DNA from 3 places in the Streptomyces sp. NPDC053474 genome. Region 1 is predicted to be linked to each of the others. Evidence: riboswitches for the same ligand, from Rfam matches in the RefSeq annotation. Region 1 holds a riboswitch; each other region holds the start of a gene.
What was found. Region 1 has a riboswitch for cobalamin ahead of ACIG3E_RS11140 (ABC transporter substrate-binding protein). Riboswitches for the same ligand answer to the same signal wherever they lie in the genome.

Region 1 (6,535 bases):
ACCAGGGCGAGGCGGCGGGCCACCGCGCGGCGGCCCAGGTCGCGCAGCGGCTCGCCGTCGAGGGTGACCGCCCCGGCGGTCGGGGCCAGGACGCCCGCGAGGAGGCGCAGGAGCGTGGACTTGCCTGAGCCGTTGGGGCCCAGGAGGCCGACCACCGTGCCCGGGCGCGGGGCGAGGGTGACGCCGTCGACGATGAGGCGCCCGCCCGCGGTCCGGGAGACCCGGTCCGCGCTCAGGCCCGCGCCGCCCTCCACGGGAAGGCCCGCCGAAGACTCCGCCGGAGGGCCCGCCGACGGCTCCGCCTGAGGGCCCTCCGACAGCCCTGCCGGAGCGCCTGCCGAAGACTCCGCCCGGGACTCCGCCGCGCTCATCCGACCCTCCTCGTGCGGTAGAGGACCGCCACGAACGCGGGGACGCCGATCAGCGACGTGACCACCCCGACCGGCACCTCCTGCGGGTCCAGGAGCGTACGGGCCAGGGTGTCCACCCAGATGAGGAAGACCGCGCCGGTCAGGGCCGTCACCGGCAGCAGGCGGGCGTGGCGCGGGCCGACGAGCACGCGGGCCGCGTGCGGCAGGGTCAGGCCGACGAAGCCGATGGCCCCGGCGGCGCTGACCAGGGCGGCCGTGAGCAGGGCCGTGGTGCACAGCAGGAGCAGCCGGACCCGGGTGACGTGCACGCCCAGGGCGGCCGCCGCGTCCTGGCCGAAGGCGAACGCGTCGAGGGTGTGGGCCCGGGACAGACAGATCACCAGGGCCACGGCGAGGACCGCCGCGCACACCGCCACGTCCGTCCAGTCCGCCCCGCTCAACGAGCCGAGCAGCCAGAACAGGACGCCGCGCGTCGTCTCCGCGTCGGCGGCCGTCAGGATGACGAAGGAGGTGAGGGAGGAGAAGAGCTGCATGGCCGCGACCCCGGACAGGACCACGCGGTCCGTCGTGGCGCCCAGCGCCTGGCTCAGGAGCAGCACGAAGCCGAACGCGCACAGGGCGCCGACGAAGGCCCCGCCGGAGACCGACACCGCTCCCCCGCCGACCCCGAGGACCACCACCGCCACCGCGCCCGTGGACGCCCCCGAGGACACGCCGAGCACGAAGGGGTCGGCGAGCGGATTGCGCAGCAGCGACTGGAGGACCGCGCCGCACACGGCGAGGCCCGCCCCGCAGACGCCCGCGAGCAGGGTGCGCGGCATGCGCAGGTTCCACACGATGCCGTCGCGCAGCGGGGTGAGCTCGGCCTCGCCCCAGCCGAGGTGGGCGGCCACCGCCGCCCAGACGTCCGGTACGGAGATGTCGGCCGGGCCGATGGTGCCGGCGACGGCCACCGACAGCGGCAGGGCCACCAGGCCCGCCGCCCACAGCAGCGCCGCGCGCCCGGCGCCGTGGCGTCCGCGCCGGGAGCCGCGCGTCCGCTCGCGCACGGCGGTGCTCACCGCGCCAGGCCGAACGCGCGCAGCCCCGCCGCGACTTGTTCGATGCCGTCGACCGTGCGGATCGTCGGGTTGAGGGCCTGGCCGCTGAGCAGCACGTACCGCTTCTTCTTCACGGCCGTGAGGTTCTTCGTGACGGGGTTGGACTCCAGGAACCTGATCTTTTGGCGGGCGCTCTCGGCCGACTGGGCCCTGCGGGTGAGGTCGCCGATGACGAGGACGTCCGGGTCGCGGTCGGCCACGGTCTCCCAGTTGATCTGGGGCCACTCGGCGCGCGTGTCGGCGAAGACGTTGCGGACGCCGAGGGCGCGGGTGATGACGCCGGGCGCGCCGCAGCAGCCCGCGATGTAGGGCGCCTTGGAGTCGGAGAACCAGTACAGGACGGACGCGTCGGACGACTTGAGCGTCCGCTTCGCCTTGGTGACGCGGGACTTGAGGTCGGCGACGAGGCGCTCGCCGCGGGCCTGGACGTGGAAGACCCGGGCCAGGTCGCGGATCTCGCCGTAGACGGTGTCCATGGTGAGCGTCTTGGTGCGGGTGCCGTCGCCGTCGCCGCCGTTGTCCTTGCCCGCGCAGTCGGTGGGCGAGACGTAGACGGGGACGCCGAGCTCGGTGAACTTGGCGCGGTCGGCGACGCCGCCCTTGCCGACGGTGTAGAGGAACGACGCGCTGACGAAGTCCGGCTCCTTGGAGAGGACCTTCTCCAGGGACGGGTAGCGGTCGGCGAGGCGCTCGACCTTCGCGTTCTGCTTCTTCAGGCGGGGCAGGACCGGGTCGGTCCAGGTGCCGGTGCCCGCCATGCGGTCGGCGAGGCCGAGGGAGAGCAGGATCTCCGTGGAGCCCTGGTCGAGGGAGACCGCCCGCTTCGGCGGGGCCGTGACCTCGGCCTTCTCGCCGCAGGAGGTGACGGTCACCGGGTAGCCGGGGGCCTTGGCCCCCTCGTCCTGCCGCTTCGCCGAGCCGCCGCCGCAGGCGGTGAGCAGGAGCAGGCCGCCCGCCGCGAGCAGCGCGGTCAGGCGCGCCCCCGGACCGGAGCGGGCACCGGGGGCGGTGGTGCGGGGACGGGCGGCCGCGCGGGGTGCGCGAGGGGCGTAAGGAGGCACAGGACTTCCCGGGTCTCATGGCTCATGCGCGGAGCCTGGTCGGCGAAACCCCGCCGCCCGGCGCGCGGTCGGCGGTGCCAGCAGGTCTTCGGACTCGGGTTCGTCCGGGCGGGGCCGCCTTCCCGGATGTCGGTGACATCCAGTGGCCGCTGGTCCCGCCCGTCCCCCTCACCGCTGCGCGTCAGTTCCGGATTCCCACCGGATTCCCTGGCCCGGGTGCGGGCGCGACTGGCGTGCGCAAGCTATCACCCCGCCGCGGGCCGTAAGGACGTCACCCCTGCTCGGGGCGGGGTTCGCCGCGGTAGGTGCCGAAGGACCACTTGTTGCCCTCCGGGTCGGCGACGGCGAACTCGCGGCTGCCGTACGGCTGGTCCTCGATCGCGCGGATGACCGTCACGCCCGCCTCCTTGAGGCGGGCGTAGAGGGCGTCGACGTGGTCGGTGACGACGTACGCGCCGAACGTCCCCGGCTTGAGGCACCACTCGGCCGACTCCGGGTCGTACGAGCCGAGCATGACGCCGCCGCCCTCGGGCCAGTCGAGCTGGGCGTGGGCGACGCGGCCGCCGTCCTCGTAGACGGCGGTGCGCAGGAAGCCGACGGTGGTGACGAGGAAGTCGATGAGGGCGGGGGCGTCGTGGGCCTGGAAGGTGGGCCAGACGTCCGGGGTGCGCGGGGTCGGGGAAGTGTGGCCGTTCTGTACCGCTTCGTTGGTTTTCATGGCCCTCAGTCTTCGCCGTCGCGGTGTCCCCCGGCTTGGATATTCCGGCACTCCTCGGCCAGCCAGGCGCTCGGGCTCACGCCTGTGTACTGGCGGAAGTCGCGCACCAGGTGAGAGTGGTCGTAGTAGCCGCAGTCGGCGGCGACGCGGGCGAGGTCGGCGGGCGCGCCCGCGACGACCGCGCGCACGACCCGCGCCTTCGCGTGCTGGAAGCGCAGCAGGCGGGCGGCCTGCTTGGGCGTCACGCCGGTCTCGGCGCGGAACAGGGCCGTCAGGCGGCGCTCGCTGAGCGCGACGTGCGCGGCCAGGCCCCGCAGGGTGCCCGCGCCCCGGTGCCGGGCGAGCCACGCCCAGGCCTCGGCGACCTCGGGGCGCACCGGCGCACGGCGCCCGGCGTCGGCGGCGCGGCGCGCCAAGTAGGCGTTGAGGCAGGCGAACCGCTCGTCCCAGCCGTCGGCCTCGCACAGCCGCTCGCGGACGTCGGCGGCGATCCGGCCGAGGACGTCCGTGCCGTCGGTGACGAGCCGCCCGGTCAGCTCGGCGGCCGGGAGGCCGAGGAGCGAGCGGGCCGCGAGCGGGTGCACGGCGAGCTGGATGCCCGCCTGGTGCTCGGGCTGCACGACGTACGCCGGGCTCTGGTGCAGGCCGCCCACGACGATGTCGGTGCGCTCGGCGCCGGGCCCGGTGGCCTGCTCCGCGGTGGCGCCGGTGACGACGGGCCCGTCCAGCGAGAAGATCAGCGTCAGATACGGCGACGGCAGGCCGCGGTGCAGGCCCGGCGCCTCGCCGCTCGTGCGGTAGCCCACGGCGGACACGACCTTGCCGCCCTGCTCGGGCGGGAGCGGGGCGCGGACGAACTCGCGGCGGGCGGTGTCCATGCGTCCATTGTGACCGTACGAGGGGTCCGGGCGCGGGCCCTCACCTACCCGCTCCTCCGCGTCCCATGCCCGCCACGCACGGTGACATCGATCATGGGAATCGCCACGGCACGCTCGTAGCATGTCCCGCCGCTCCGCACGGGGCGGCGCATCTCTCCCGAGGATCCGAGGAACGGACACCATGGCTGTACGAGTACGCGGCGGAGCACAGGGCAGGGGCAGGCGGGCGGCCCTCGGGCTCGCGGGGGCGCTCGCGGCGGCGGTGTTCGCGGGCGGCGTGCTGTGGCCGGGCGCGGGCACGGCCGACGCGCGCCCGGCCGACGCGCCCGTCCGGCTCGCCCACTGGCCGAAGCCGGTGGCCGCCGAACTCGGCGAGGTCATCGCCAAGAACGCCCACAAGGGCGCGTACGCCGTCTTCGACGCGGACAACACGACGTACCGCAACGACCTGGAGGAGGCGCTGCTTCCGTTCCTGGAGATGAAGGGCGTCCTGACCCGGAAGGCGATGGACCCGTCCCTGAAGGTCATCCCGTTCAAGGACACGGCCACGCACAAGGAGAGCCTCTACAGCTACTACAACCGCCTCTGCGAGGTCGACGACCAGGTCTGCTCCCTGGGCCGCGCAGATCTTCTCCGGCTTCACGCTGAAGACGCTCAAGGGGTACGTCGACGAACTGCTCGCGTACGACAGGCCGATCCCGGCGACGTACTACGAGAACGGCAAGGTGACGCGGACCGAGGTCCACCGCCCCGAGTTCTCCCCCGGCATGCGGGAGCTGTACCGGGCGCTGCGCGCGCACGGGATCGAGGTGTACGTGGTGAGCGCCGCGAGCGAGGACCTGGTGCGGATGGTGCTCGCCGACCCCACGTACGGGTACGGGGTGAAGCCGCGCAACGTCATCGGCGTCGGCCTCCAGCTCAAGGACCCGAGGACGGGCCGCGTCACCAGCTCCCGCAAGGAGATCGCCGAGGGCCGCTTCGGGCCGAGGGACCGGGCGCGGCTCGCCCGCTATGAGCTGACGCCGCACCTGTGGGCGCCGCTGACCTGGTACCAGGGCAAGCCCGCGGCGATCTCCACGTACATCGACGAGTGGAAGAAGCCCGTCCTCGTGGCCGGGGACACGCCGTCGAGCGACGGGCCGATGCTCTTCCACTCGGTGGACGTGGCGAACGGGGGCGTGCGCGTGTGGGTCGACCGCAAGGACAGCTACATGAAGCAGCTCGACGCGATGAAGCGGAAGAACGCCGCGCGTCAGCGGGGGTTGGGGCTGCCCGTGACCGCGGACAAGCGGTGGCTCACTGTTACGCCGGAGCAGATTGGCTGAGCGTTGCGCTGCCGGTGGAGAACTGCGGGCCGTCGGTGGCTGGTCGCGCCCACGCGGCGGAGCCGCACATCGGCACAGCCCCGCGCCCCTTTGGGGCGCTCACCTCAGGCGGTTGAACGTCGCCTCGATCGTCCCGCGGTCCGCGCCGTTCGCGAGGAGGGCGTGGAGCAGCAGGCGGGCCTTGGGTGCGTCCAGGGAGCCCGCGGAGATCAGGCCGCGGGACAGCAGGTCGGTCTCGGAGCCGGGGCCGCGGTAGGTCTCGCTGAGGAGCGGGCCCGCGCCGGTGCGCGAGGCGAGGACGACGGGCATCCGGGCGGCGCGGGCCGCGAGCGGTTCGACCAGCCACTGGGGTGCGTGGCCCGCGCCGAAGGCCGCCACGACCAGGCCGTCGAAGCAGTCGTCCACCGCGTCCAGGAGCTCGCCGCCGTCGCCGAGGGAGAGGGTCAGGAGGGCCACGCGGACGGTGGTGCCGAGCCGCAGCGGACGCTCCACGGTGGGCTCCTGGGGCCGCAGCAGGATCCGCGGCACGCCCTCCACCACGCGGCCGAGCGGGCCCGCGCCGGGCGAGACGAAGGTGGTGAGCGAGGTGGTGTGCGCCTTGCGCGCGTGCCGGGCCGCGTGGATCTCGTCGGCGAGGACGACGAGGACGCCGAGGCCCCGGCAGTGGGGGTCGGCGGCGACGGCGAGCGCGGCGGCGAGGTTCGCCGGGCCGTCCGGGCCCGGCAGGTCGGGGCGGCGCATCGCGCCGGTGACCACGATCGGGGCGCGCGGCGCGCACACCACGTCGAGCAGGAAGGCCGTCTCCTCCAGGGTGTCGGTGCCCTGGACGACCACGACGCCGTGGCCCGCGGCGGTGGCCTCGTCCACGCGCTCCGCGAGGTCGGCCAGGTCCTCCAGGGTGAGGGAGGAGCCCGGGAGCCTGCGGACGTCGTGCAGCTCCGTCTTGACGCCGTCGGGGACGGGGACGGTGGCGAGGGTCTGGGAGCCGGTGAGGCGTGCGGAGCCGCCGCCGGACTGGGCGGAGATGGTGCCGCCGAGGGTGAAGACGCTGACGGTTGTGGTCATGCCGGACGCTCTCCCCG
Region 2 (6,535 bases), on a different contig from region 1:
ACGGCTTCATCGCCTCGATCCTGCCGGTGTGGATGCTGCTCGCGCCGCGCGACTACCTGTCCACGTTCATGAAGATCGGCACGATCGTGCTGCTCGCGCTCGGCGTGGTCCTCACCCTGCCGACGCTGAAGATGGACCCGGTCACCGACTTCGCCTCGCGCGGCGACGGGCCGGTCTTCGCGGGCTCGCTCTTCCCGTTCGTGTTCATCACGATCGCGTGCGGCGCGCTCTCCGGCTTCCACGCCCTGATCTCCTCCGGTACGACGCCGAAGATGATCCAGAAGGAGACCCAGGTCCGGATGATCGGCTACGGCTCCATGCTGATGGAGTCGTCCGTGGCGGTCATGGCCCTGGTCGCGGCGAGCATCATCGACCCGGGCCTGTACTTCGCGATGAACGCGCCCGCGGGCGTGGTCGGCGACACCGTCCAGGAGGCGTCCCGGGCGGTCGCGAACCTCGGGTACACCATCTCCCCCGAGGACCTGGCGCAGGCCGCCAAGAACGTCGAGGAGAGCTCGCTGCTCTCGCGCACGGGCGGCGCGCCCACCCTCGCGATCGGCGTCTCGGAGATCTTCTCCAAGGTCACCGGGGACTCGCTGCGGGCGTTCTGGTACCACTTCGCGATCATGTTTGAGGCGCTGTTCATCCTCACCGCGCTCGACGCGGGCACGCGCGTGGGCCGGTTCATGCTCCAGGACATGCTGGGCAACGTCTACAAGCCCTTCAAGAACGTGAGTTGGAAGCCCGGCCTGGTGCTGACCAGCGCCGTCGTGACCGGCCTGTGGGGCTACTTCCTCTGGGTCGGCGTGCACGAGCCGCTCGGCGGCATCAACCAGCTCTTCCCGATCTTCGGCATCGCCAACCAGCTGCTCGCCGCCGTCGCCCTCGCCGTGTGCACCACGCTCCTGGTGAAGTCCGGACGGCTCAAGTGGGCCTGGATCACCGGGGTCCCCCTGGCCTGGGACGCGACGGTGACGCTCACGGCGAGCTGGCAGAAGGTGTTCTCCGACGACCCGCGCGTGGGCTTCTTCAAGCAGCGCTCGGTCTACCGGGACGCCATCGACGACGGCAAGGTCCTGCCGCCCGCCAAGACCATGGACGACATGCACACCGTCGTCACCAACTCCACGGTGGACGGCGTCCTTTCGGCGGCCCTCGCGATCCTCGTCGTGATCGTGCTCGTGGACGCGGCCCGCGTCTGCGTCCGGCACGTCCGCGACCCGCTGTCCTCGCGCCTGAGCGAGGCGCCGTTCGTGGAGTCGAGGACCGTCGCGCCCGCCGGGCTCGTCGCCACGAAGGAGGAGAAGGCGGAGCTGGTCGCCTACGAACGCGCGCAGGCGGGCCCCTCGTGACCGGCCCGCTGCGCCGCGCGCTGCGCGCCGTCCGCTGGTACGTACGGGAGTTGACGGACGAGTCCGCGTACGAGCGGTACGTGGCGCACGTCCGCAAGGAGCATCCGGCCGCGGCGGTGCCGACCCGGCGGGCGTTCGAGCGTATGCGGACGGACCGCCAGGAGTCGGACCCGCGGCAGGGCTTCCGCTGCTGCTGAGCGCCCTGACGGCCCCTCTGTGGCTCGTCCGTTATACGGACAGGGGTTCCGTAGGCCAAGACCGTCGCTTAGATTTCCCGCACGTTAAACACGGGATAAGTGAGCGAACGGAGCCGCGGTATGCCAGATGCGCCTGAAGTGCCGGTTGCGCCTGAAGTGAGACAGCCGGTGGTCACGCCGGTCCGCGTGGTCGTCGCCCTCTGCCTCGCGGCACCGTTCGTGGCCATGCTCTGGGTGAGCTCCTACGCGAAGGTCGACCCGGCCTTCATCGGCATCCCGTTCTTCTACTGGTACCAGATGCTGTGGGTGCTGATATCGACCGCGCTCACGATGCTCGCCTACCAGCTGTGGCAGCGTGACCAGCGCGCCCGCAAGGCCGCCCGCGGCCAGGGGGGTGCGCGCTCATGAACGACGGCGTGAACGGCGTCGCGCTCGCCGTCTTCATCTTCTTCTTCCTCGCGGTCACCGTCATGGGCTTCCTCGCCGCCCGCTGGCGCCGGGCCGAGAGCGACAGCCTCGACGAATGGGGCCTCGGCGGCCGGTCGTTCGGCACCTGGGTGACGTGGTTCCTGCTCGGCGGCGACCTCTACACGGCGTACACCTTCGTGGCCGTGCCCGCGGCGATCTACGCGGCGGGTGCCGCCGGGTTCTTCGCGGTGCCGTACACCATCCTCGTCTATCCGCTGATCTTCACCTTCCTGCCCCGGCTCTGGTCGGTCTCGCACAAGCACGGCTATGTGACCACGTCCGACTTCGTGCGCGGGCGCTTCGGCTCCAAGGGGCTCTCGCTCGCGGTGGCCGTCACCGGCATCCTCGCGACGATGCCCTACATCGCGCTCCAACTCGTCGGCATCCAGGCCGTCCTGGACGTGATGGGCGTCGGCGGCGGCGACGACACCAACTGGTTCGTCAAGGACCTGCCGCTGCTCATCGCCTTCGGCGTGCTCGCCGCGTACACCTACTCCTCGGGCCTGAGGGCCCCGGCGCTGATCGCGTTCGTGAAGGACACCCTGATCTACATCGTGATCGTGGTGGCCATCATCTACATCCCGATCAAACTGGGCGGGTTCGACGACGTCTTCCACGCGGCGAGCGAGAAGTTCTCGGCGACCAACGAGGCGACCGGCAAGCCCGTCGGCGCGCTCGTGCCCGGGGACGCGGGGACCTGGACGTACGCGACCCTGGCGCTCGGCTCGGCGCTCGCGCTCTTCATGTACCCGCACTCGATCACCGCGACGCTGTCCTCGCGCAGCCGGGACGTGATCCGCCGCAACACCACCATCCTGCCGCTGTACTCGCTGATGCTGGGCCTGCTCGCGCTGCTCGGGTTCATGGCGATCGCGGCCGGGGTGAAGGTCGACAACGGACAGCTGGCGATCCCGCAGCTGTTCGAGGACATGTTCCCCGACTGGTTCACCGGCGTGGCCTTCGCGGCCATCGGCATCGGCGCGCTCGTGCCCGCCGCCATCATGTCCATCGCGGCCGCGAACCTCTTCACGCGCAACATCTACAAGGACTTCCTCAAGCCCGACGCGACGCCCGAGCAGGAGACCAAGGTCTCCAAGCTGGTCTCGCTCCTGGTGAAGGTGGGCGCCCTCGCCTTCGTGCTCACCATGGACAAGACCGTCGCCATCAACTTCCAGCTCCTGGGCGGCATCTGGATCCTGCAGACCATGCCCGCGCTCGTCGGCGGCCTGTTCACGCGGTGGTTCCACCGGTGGGCGCTGCTCGCCGGGTGGGCGGTCGGCATGGTCTACGGGACGGTGGCCGCGTACGGCGTGGCCTCGCCCACGCAGAAGCACTTCGGCGGGTCCTCCAAGGAGATCCCGGGCATCGGCGAGATCGGCTACATCGGCCTGACGGCGTTCGTCCTGAACGTGGTCGTGACGGTCGTCCTCACCTTCGCCCTGAAGGCGTTCAAGGCCCCCGACGGCGTCGACGAGACCTCCCCCGAGGACTACACGGCCGACGCCGGTGACCGGGGCGTGGCCGTCGAGCTGCCCAAGGTGGGGGCGGGCCACTGAGCCGTGGCAGTACGCACCGACAGGGCCGGGCGGGGCACGACGGCGGACGCATGCGAAAGGATGTGCGCATGAGACGTTCCCGCCGCCTCCTCCCGGCCCTGTTCCTCGCGCCGCTCGCCCTCACCGGCTGCGGCTCGGACAGCCTCGACAGCGCGGCACCGCCGGACCGCGCCGAGCTGAAGGCCCGCGCCGAGGCGGCGCAGACCGTCGTGGAGCACGTCTACGTGACGGAGGCCGACGGCTTCGAGCTGGCACGGCAGTCGGTGGGCGTGATCGGCGACTACGGCTTCCAGTCCACCTACGTACGGGACGAGGGCGGCGCGCAGCTCACGCTCTCCGTCGACCGGGGCACCGTCACCGACGGGAACTGCCGCACGGTCCGGCCCGTCGCCACGCGCTGCGAGAAGGACGGCAAGGGCTGGTACCGCGTCACGGGCTCCCGGCACGAGTACGTCCGTACGGAGAACGGGCTGCGCGTCCAGCTCGCCGCCGACCGCGACGCGGTGAGCCGCGAGGTGCTGCGCGCCGCCGCCGAGGCCGCCCACCGCGCCGACGACCGCGAACTCGACGCGACCCTGCCCGAGACGGCCGACCCCGAGGGCCTGCCCACGGACGGCGGCGACACGGGCCGCCCCGTGGAGCGCGGCGACCTGCCGCCCGAGGGCGACGGCGCGCCGCAGGACCCGCCGGGCGCGGGCGGCTGACCCATCGGGCGCGGGCGGCCGACCCACCAGGCGCGGGCGACTGACCCGCCAGGCGCGGGCGACCGACCCACCGGCGCACCGGCCCGCGCCGGGCCCCGCGCGGGCCCTCCCCGCCCCCGCGCCAGGCTCTCCCCACCCCGCTCCGGACCCGGCCCCCGGCCCGCCCTTCCTCCCCGGCGCGTTGACGCTCAGACGCGCTCCCGAGCGACCACACCCCGTGAGGGAACGGTCACCTCCGACACAACATCTAGGGGCGCCACCGAAACCCGGCACAAGATGTATGCTCGTCCTCGCTGTCGCCGCAGGGGAATCCGGTGGAAGTCCGGAACTGTCCCGCAACGGTGTACGTGTGCGCATTTGCGTACCCACAAAGTCCGAGGACCTGCCGACAGCGCACCCGTGCCGCCCGGCCCGGGTGCAGACGTCCGGGCCTCGTGGACATGGGCTGGTGGACGCGGCGTACGTACCGCCTCGCGCGGTCGCGCCCGTGTGCCCTCGCCTGCCTCGATGCCCAGAGCCGAGCGAGGGAGAGCACCACGTGACCATCGCGCCCGCCGAGCCCGCGTCAGCGCAGGCCGAAGCCGGTCAGCAGCACGCCGAGCAGTCCGCCCCGTCCACCGACGGGCCCGGCGCCGCCCTGCTGCGCACCCTGACCGACCTCACCGCCGACCTTCCCGACGCCGACCCCGGACGCGTCGCCGCGGCCGCGCTGCGCGGCCGCTCGGCGAAGGCCGACGAGGCGGAGTTGCGGGAGCTCGCCACCGAGGCGGCCGCCGGACTCATCTCCGAGGACCCCGCGTACTCCCGGCTCGCCGCCCGGCTCCTGACGATCGGCATCCGCGAGGAGGCCGCCTCGCAGGGCGTCACGTCGTTCTCCGAGTCCGTCGCGGTCGGCCACCGCGAGGGCCTGATCGCCGACCGCACCGCCGACTTCGCGGCCCTGCACGGCCCCCGTCTGGACGCCCTGGTGGAGGCCGCGCTCGCCGACGGCGCCGACCGCCGCTTCGGCTACTTCGGCCTGCGCACGCTGCACAGCCGCTATCTGCTGCGCCACCCGATCACCCGCAAGGTCATCGAGACCCCGCAGCACTTCATGCTGCGCGTGGCCACCGGTCTCGCCGAGGACGACTCCGTGCGCGCGCTCGACGAGGTCGCCGCGCTGTACGGCCTGATGAGCCGCCTCGACTACCTGCCGTCGTCGCCGACGCTCTTCAACTCCGGCACCCGCCACCCGCAGATGTCGAGCTGCTACCTGCTCGACTCGCCGCTCGACGAGCTGGACTCGATCTACGACCGCTACCACCAGGTGGCGCGCCTGTCGAAGCACGCGGGCGGCATCGGCCTGTCGTACTCCCGCATCCGCTCGCGCGGTTCGCTGATCCGCGGCACGAACGGCCACTCCAACGGCATCGTGCCGTTCCTGAAGACGCTCGACGCCTCCGTCGCCGCCGTGAACCAGGGCGGCCGCCGCAAGGGCGCCGCCGCCGTCTACCTGGAGACCTGGCACTCCGACATCGAGGAGTTCCTGGAGCTGCGGGACAACACCGGCGAGGACGCCCGGCGCACCCACAACCTGAACCTGGCGCACTGGATCCCGGACGAGTTCATGCGCCGGGTCGCCGCCGACCAGGAGTGGTCGCTGTTCTCCCCCGCCGACGTGCCCGAGCTCGTCGACCTGTGGGGCGAGGAGTTCGACACGGCGTACCGCGCGGCCGAGGCCAGGGGCCTGGCGCAGAAGACCATGCCCGCCCGCGATCTGTACGGCCGCATGATGCGCACCCTCGCGCAGACCGGCAACGGCTGGATGACCTTCAAGGACACCTCCAACCGCACCGCCAACCAGACCGCCGAGCCCGGCCACACCGTGCACTCCTCCAACCTGTGCACGGAGATCCTGGAGGTCACGAACGACGGCGAGACGGCCGTGTGCAACCTCGGCTCGGTGAACCTCGGGGCCTTCGTGGCCGACGGGGACATCGACTGGGAGCGCCTGGACGCCACCGTCCGCACCGCCGTGACGTTCCTCGACCGCGTCGTCGACATCAACTTCTACCCGACCGAGCAGGCCGGGAACTCCAACGCCAAGTGGCGCCCGGTGGGCCTGGGCGCCATGGGCCTGCAGGACGTCTTCTTCCAGCTGCGGCTGCCCTTCGACTCGGCCGAGGCCAAGGCCCTGTCCACGCGGATCGCCGAGCGGATCATGCTCGCCGCGTACGAGGCGTCCGCGGACCTCGCCGAGCGCCACGGGCCGCTGCCCG
Region 3 (6,535 bases), on a different contig from region 1:
GGGGGGACTCCAGGAGACCCTCGTCGACACGCTGACCGGATGAGGCGGGACTCGGCCGGGGGGCGCGGGGCCCGGACGGGGCGGCGCGGGGCCCGGCCGGGCGTGAAGTTCTTCCGATGGCCGGTGTGAAGGTTTTCTGTCGGACGAGGTGACGGTTTCCCGCCGTCCGCGTGACGTCTCCTTGAAGATCGCGGCCGTTCGCTCAACGGACGCTCAAATCCGGATAACGATCAGGTCACCGCACCGTCCGCATATGCGACCTAGTGGGAGTTTTGTCCGCTTCTTCCTGTGGTGTGCGCCATAAAGGACTCATTCGATCACTGTGACGGTCGTGATAAATGTTCACGACCGCTCGGTGACGCCACCCATGTCGCCGACGGCACGCCAGGGGCCGACTGACCGTCGGCGGCACTCCATCACCATTCGGGGGATCACGACCTGGTCCGCGGCGAAACCGCAGTTCGCGGCGCGGATCAGCATGGAGAAAGGCGTCACCATGACCTCAGTGCGGGTCGAAGAGCATCACGACGGCAATGGGGCCGCGGCGGGCGCGGACGCGTCCGGCGAGAACGAGGGTTATCAGCGCGGGCTCGGTGCCCGGCAGATCCAGATGATCGCGATCGGCGGTGCCATCGGCACCGGCCTGTTCCTCGGTGCGGGCAAGGCCATTCACAAGGCCGGGCCGAGCCTCATCCTCGCTTACGCCATCGCGGGCCTCGTCATCTTCTTCATCATGCGCGCGCTCGGCGAGCTCCTGATGTACCGGCCCGTGTCGGGCTCGTTCTCCGAGTACGCCCGCGAGTTCGTCGGCCCGTTCTTCGGCTTCGTGACCGGTTGGACGTACTGGCTCTTCTGGGTCGTCACCGGCATCACCGAAGTCACGGCGGCCGCCCAGTACATGCAGTACTGGACGCACAACTCCATTCCGCAATGGGCGTACGCGCTGATCTTCACGGTCATCCTGTACGGCGCCAACCTGATCTCCGTGAAGCTCTTCGGCGAGCTGGAGTTCTGGTTCTCCATGGTCAAGGTCACCGCCATCATCGGCATGATCCTGATCTGTGCCGGAATCCTCACCATCGGCTTCTCCGACGCCGGTGACAGCGCGTCCGTCACGCACCTGTGGGACAACGGCGGCTTCTTCCCCAACGGCATCGGCAACACGCTGATGACCCTCCAGATCGTGATGTTCGCCTTCCTGGCCGTGGAGCTCGTCGGCGTCACCGCGGGTGAGTCCAAGGACCCGAAGAAGACCCTGCCCAAGGCGATCAACACCGTGCCGTGGCGCATCGCCGTCTTCTACGTCGGCGCCCTGATCATGATCCTCTCGGTCGTCCCGTGGACGTCCTTCCAGCCCGGTGTCTCCCCGTTCGTCGCGGCCTTCGAGAAGATGGGCCTCGGCATCGGCGCCGCGATCGTGAACTTCGTGGTCCTGACGGCCGCGCTCTCCTCCTGCAACTCGGGCATGTACTCCACCGGCCGCATGCTGCGCGACCTCGCGCTCAACGGCCAGGGCCCGAAGTTCTTCACCAAGCTCACCAAGAACGGCCTGCCGCTCGTCGGCACCACCGCGTCCGCCGCGCTGATGCTCGTCGGCGTGTGGATCAATTACCAGTGGCCGGGCGAGGCGTTCAACTACGTCGTCTCCTTCGCCACCATCTCCGGCATGTGGGCCTGGATCATGATCCTGGTCTCCCAGATCAACTACCGCCGCAAGGCCGACCGCGGCATCCTGCCGCAGTCCACCTTCCGCGCCCCGGGCGCCCCGTACACGAGCTGGTTCGCGCTCGCCTTCATCGGCATGGTCATCGTGATGATGGGCATCGACAAGGACGCCCGGATCTCGCTGTACTGCGCCCCGATCTGGGCCGCCATCCTGTGCGTGTCCTACCTGGTCCTCAAGAGCCGCAACCCGGAGGCGGCGGCCTTCAAGAAGCGCCAGCACGCTGCCGCTGTGCCTGGGGCCAAGGGCTGACCTCTGCGTTTCCCGGATCTGCGGGCCGTTTGTGGCTGGTCGCGCAGTTCCCCGCGCCCCTTCGGGGGCGCTGTCGAACCGCGGCGCACGTCCACGATATGGTCCGTCGCGTATCACATGTTGGTACGCGGCGGCCCTTTCGTACGTCCGTGCTGCATATCCTGGCCCACATGCTGACCATCACCCAGGCCCTGCGGGACGAGATCGTCGCGCACGCGCGCAAGGACCACCCCGACGAGGCCTGCGGCGTCGTCGCGGGCCCGGCGGGCACGGACCGCCCCGAGCGGTTCATCCCGATGCTGAACGCGGCCCGCTCGCCCACGTTCTACGAGTTCGACTCGGCGGACCTGCTCAAGCTGTACCGCGAGCTCGACGACCGCGACGAGGAGCCCGTGGTCATCTACCACTCGCACACCGCCACGGAGGCCTACCCCTCCCGCACGGACATCTCGTACGCGAACGAGCCCGGCGCCCACTACGTCCTGGTGTCCACCGCCGACGCCGACGACGCGGGCCCCTTCCAGTTCCGCTCGTTCCGCATCGTGGACGGAGAGGTCACCGAGGAGGACGTGCAGGTCGTACAGGCATACTGAAGCCGACCTTCGAGGCGGCAGGAGCCAGGAAGCCGGTGTGAGTCCGGCGCGGTCCCGCCACTGTGACCGGCACGCGCGCGTGCCGGGAGTCAGGAACTGACCTGCCGCCTCCTCCCACTTGACGCAGGGGACGCGGAAATCCCCTGGAGGAGGACCGCACAGTCATGCGCATCCGCGTGCTGCTCGTCGCCGCGGCGACCCTGCTCCCGCTCACGGCCTGCTCGGCGTCGTCCGACGACGCCGACGCCTCGGCCGCAAGGCCCCGGGCGGACGGATTCCCGTACACCGTCACCAACTGCGGGGTGAAGACGACGTACAAGGCGCCCCCCGAGCGCGCCGTGCCCATGAACCAGCACGCCACGGAGATCCTCCTGGAGCTGGGGCTCAAGGACAGCATCGCCGGGACCGCCTACCTCGACGACAAGGTGCTCCCCCGGTACCAGAAGGCGTACGCGTCCCGCCCGGTGCTCGCCAAGGAGTACCCCTCGTACGAGAAGCTCCTCGCCGCGAACCCCGACTTCGTCTACGGCGGCTACTCCACCGCCTTCGCCGCCGGTGAGGGCCGCTCCCGCGAGGCCCTCGCCAAGTCCGGGATCAACAGCCGTCTGAACATCGAGGGCTGCGCCAAGAAGCCGGTCACGATGGACGACCTCTACCGCGAGGTCCGCGAGACCGGCGCCACCTTCGGCGTCCGCGACCGCGCCGAGAAGTGGGTGCGCTCCGCCGAGGCCGAGCTGGCCCGCGCCGCGAAGAAGAACCGGGGCGGCAAGGCCCCGTCGGTCTTCGTCTACGACAGCGGCGACAAGACCGCCTTCACGGCGGGCGGCAAGGGCATCGGCAACGACATCATCAAGCGCGCCGGCGGCCGCAACGTGATGGCCGACCTCGACAAGTCCTTCGGCGACGCCTCCTGGGAGACGGTGGTCGACCGCAGCCCCGACGTCGTCCTCATCTACGACTACGGCGCGACGACCGTGGCCCAGAAGAAGAAGCGCCTCCTCGACGACCCGGCCCTCAAGGACGTCCCCGCCATCAAGAACAAGCGCTTCGCGGTCCTGCCCCTGTCGGACGTGGTCCTCGGCGTACGAGCCCCAAAGGCGGTGGAGAAGCTGGCGGAGCAGCTGCGGTGACCCAGACCGAGAAGTCCGCCCCGGGCACCCTCCAGCCCGTCCGGCGTTTGAGGACGAGCCGCGGAGCGGCGATAAGGGGGTCCGGGGGCGGAGCCCCCGGCTTCGGGAAGGGGCGGGCTTGGGGAGCCCCCGGCAGGACCCGCTACGCCGTCCTCATGGCCACGCTCACACTCGCCCTAGCGGCCGCAGGCATCGCCGCGCTGACGTACGGCTCCGTCAAGATCCCGCCCGCCGAGGTCCTCGACATCCTCACGGGCAGGGCCGAAGGCCCGTCCCCGTACCGGACCATCGTCCTCGACGTCCGCCTCCCCAGGGTCCTGCTCGGCGCAGCCGTCGGCGCGGGGCTCGCCGTCATCGGCACCACCCTCCAGGCCCTGGTCCGCAACCCCCTCGCCGACCCCTTCCTGCTCGGCGTCTCCTCCGGCGCCTCCGCGGGCGCGGTCGGCGTGATCGTGCTCGGCTGGGGCGCGGGCCTGGCCACCACGGTGACCATCCCGGCGGCGTCCTTCGCGGGCGCGTTCCTCGCGCTGCTCGTGGTGTACGTACTGGCCAGGGAGCCCGGCGGCGGCTTCACCACCGGCCGCCTGGTCCTCGCGGGCGTGGCCGTCTCCTACGTCCTGTCCGCCCTGACCAGCCTGATCCTGGTGGTCTCGGCCCGCGCCGACCACCTCCAGGAGGTCCTGTACTGGACGCTCGGCGGCCTCGGCAGCGCCCGCTGGGACATGCTCGCCGTGCCCCTGACCGTGCTCGCGCTCGGCACGGCCGTGCTCCTCGCGATCGCCCGGCCGCTCGACCTGCTGCTTGTGGGGGAGGAGGGCGCCACCGTCCTCGGCCTGGACACGGCCCGGTTCCGCGCGGGCGTCTTCGTGCTCGCCTCGCTGGTCACCGGCGTCCTCGTCGCGCACAGCGGGGCCATCGGCTTCGTCGGCCTGATGGTGCCGCACGCGGCCCGCATGCTGGTCGGCGCCGGACACCGGGCGCTGCTCCCGGTGGCGGCGCTGATGGGCGCGGTGTTCCTGGTCGTCGCCGACCTCGCGGCGCGCACGCTGGCGGCGCCGCAGGACATCCCCGTGGGCGTGCTCACCGCGCTCACCGGCGGCCCGTTCTTCCTGTGGCAGCTGCGCCGGGGCCGGACGCACGAAGGGGTGACGGCATGACCGAAGGACGACGACCGCCCGCCGGAGCCGCGGGCCCGCTCCCCGGCGCCGGGTGCCTGCGCGCCGAGGACCTCACGTACGACACCCCGTCCGGCCGCCGCCTCGTCGACGGCGTCTCGCTCACCGTCTCCGCGGGTGAGACGGTCGGCATCGTCGGCCCCAACGGCAGCGGCAAGACGACGCTGCTGCGCTGCGTCTACGGCGCGCTCGCGGCCACCGCGGGGCGGGTCCTGCTCGACGGCGCCGACCTCGCCGCGGCCGGGGTCAAGGCGCGGGCCCGCCGCGTCGCCACCGTGCCGCAGGACGGCCACGCGGGCTTCGAGCTCACCGTCCGCCAGGTGGTGGCCATGGGCCGCTCCCCGCACAAGCGCTTCTGGGAGGCCGACACCACCACCGACCGGGCCATGGTGACCGACGCCCTGGAGCGCGTCGGCGCGGCGGACCTCGCCGACCGCCCCTTCGGCCAGCTCTCCGGCGGCGAGCGGCAACGGGCCCTGCTCGCCCGCGCGTTGGTGCAGGAGCCCGCCGTCCTCGTGCTCGACGAGCCCACCAACCACCTGGACATCCGCTACCAGCTGGAGATCCTCGGCCTGGTCAAGGAGCTCGGCACGGCGAACCTGCTCGCCCTGCACGACCTGACCCTGGCCGCGTACTACTGCGACCGCCTGTACGTGCTCGACGGCGGCCGCGTCGTCGCGTCCGGGCCCCCGGGCACGGTCCTGACCGGCGAACTCCTCGCGGAGGTGTACGGCGTCACGGCCGAAGTGGCCGTCCACCCGGCCACCGGAGCCCCCACCGTCACGTATCTGCCGGGCCGCTCGCGGCGCGTCCCCGCGCCCTGAGCGGCCCGCCCGCGTCCGGGTGCCGAGCCGGATCCGTCCGGTATCCGAGATCACATTCCGGGGCCCGGACCGGGAATCGATACGATGACCCCATGGTTTCGAACGACGTGAGCATCGATACGACGCCGGGCGCCCTGCTCGTCGGCCGGCTGCACGTCGACCTGTGCCGTCTCGCCAGCGCCATCTGTCGGCGCTGAGGCGCCGCCGGGCGCCGGGCCGCGCCCCGCGCTCCCGGGCACCGGTCGGCCCGGCGTCCCGCACCCGCGCGGCCCCGCAGCGCTCGTACCTCTCACACTTCTCGCACCTCTCGCAGTTCCGGTAGTCCGCCCCTCCCGACAGGAGCCCATCGCCATGGCCATCGAGGTCCGCATCCCGACCATCCTCCGCACCTACACCGGCGGCGAGAAGGCCGTCGAGGGCAACGGCGACACCATCGCCGCACTCTTCGCCGACCTTGAGACCCGGCACGCGGGCATCCAGGAGCGCCTCATCGACAAGGACAAGGGCAACGAACTGCGCCGGTTCGTGAACGTGTACCTGAACGACGAGGACGTCCGCTTCCTGGCGGGCGTCTCCACCGAGCTCACCGACGGCGACAGCGTCACGATCCTGCCCGCCGTCGCGGGCGGCATGGTCTGACGGCCGCGGCCGCCGCATGCGTTACGACTCCCCGCTCGCGGCCGTCGGCAACACGCCGCTGGTCCGCCTGCCGCGCCTGTCCCCGTCCGCCGACGTCCGCGTCTGGGCCAAGCTGGAGGACCGCAATCCGACCGGCTCCATCAAGGACCGGCCCGCGCTCCACATGATCGAACAGGCCGAGAAGGACGGCCGGTTGACC

Region 2: linked by a shared signal. The riboswitch ahead of ACIG3E_RS00055 (ribonucleoside-diphosphate reductase subunit alpha) and the one ahead of ACIG3E_RS11140 (ABC transporter substrate-binding protein) in region 1 are both predicted to bind cobalamin.
Region 3: linked by a shared signal. The riboswitch ahead of ACIG3E_RS09345 (ABC transporter substrate-binding protein) and the one ahead of ACIG3E_RS11140 (ABC transporter substrate-binding protein) in region 1 are both predicted to bind cobalamin.

What each region holds. Positions count from the first base shown of each region.
Region 1 covers NZ_JBITXV010000004.1:274,592-281,126, reverse strand. The annotation lists gene ACIG3E_RS11150 (ABC transporter ATP-binding protein) at 1-371, opposite strand, end outside; gene ACIG3E_RS11145 (FecCD family ABC transporter permease) at 368-1,432, opposite strand; gene ACIG3E_RS11140 (ABC transporter substrate-binding protein) at 1,429-2,445, opposite strand; cobalamin riboswitch at 2,594-2,780, opposite strand; gene ACIG3E_RS11135 (VOC family protein) at 2,804-3,250, opposite strand; gene ACIG3E_RS11130 (helix-turn-helix domain-containing protein) at 3,256-4,128, opposite strand; gene ACIG3E_RS11125 (hypothetical protein) at 4,755-5,453, shown strand; gene ACIG3E_RS11120 (asparaginase) at 5,553-6,518, opposite strand.
Region 2 covers NZ_JBITXV010000001.1:7,110-13,644, forward strand. The annotation lists gene ACIG3E_RS00030 (carbon starvation CstA family protein) at 1-1,352, shown strand, start outside; gene ACIG3E_RS00035 (YbdD/YjiX family protein) at 1,349-1,549, shown strand; gene ACIG3E_RS00040 (DUF3311 domain-containing protein) at 1,670-1,957, shown strand; gene mctP (monocarboxylate uptake permease MctP) at 1,954-3,573, shown strand; gene ACIG3E_RS00050 (hypothetical protein) at 3,642-4,277, shown strand; cobalamin riboswitch at 4,541-4,682, shown strand; gene ACIG3E_RS00055 (ribonucleoside-diphosphate reductase subunit alpha) at 4,816-6,535, shown strand, end outside.
Region 3 covers NZ_JBITXV010000003.1:571,697-578,231, reverse strand. The annotation lists gene ACIG3E_RS09365 (DUF2017 domain-containing protein) at 1-43, shown strand, start outside; gene ACIG3E_RS09360 (hypothetical protein) at 343-498, opposite strand; gene ACIG3E_RS09355 (amino acid permease) at 497-1,975, shown strand; gene ACIG3E_RS09350 (Mov34/MPN/PAD-1 family protein) at 2,146-2,568, shown strand; cobalamin riboswitch at 2,555-2,688, shown strand; gene ACIG3E_RS09345 (ABC transporter substrate-binding protein) at 2,733-3,698, shown strand; gene ACIG3E_RS09340 (FecCD family ABC transporter permease) at 3,854-4,855, shown strand; gene ACIG3E_RS09335 (ABC transporter ATP-binding protein) at 4,852-5,697, shown strand; gene ACIG3E_RS09330 (putative leader peptide) at 5,790-5,894, shown strand; gene ACIG3E_RS09325 (MoaD/ThiS family protein) at 6,049-6,336, shown strand; gene ACIG3E_RS09320 (PLP-dependent cysteine synthase family protein) at 6,353-6,535, shown strand, end outside.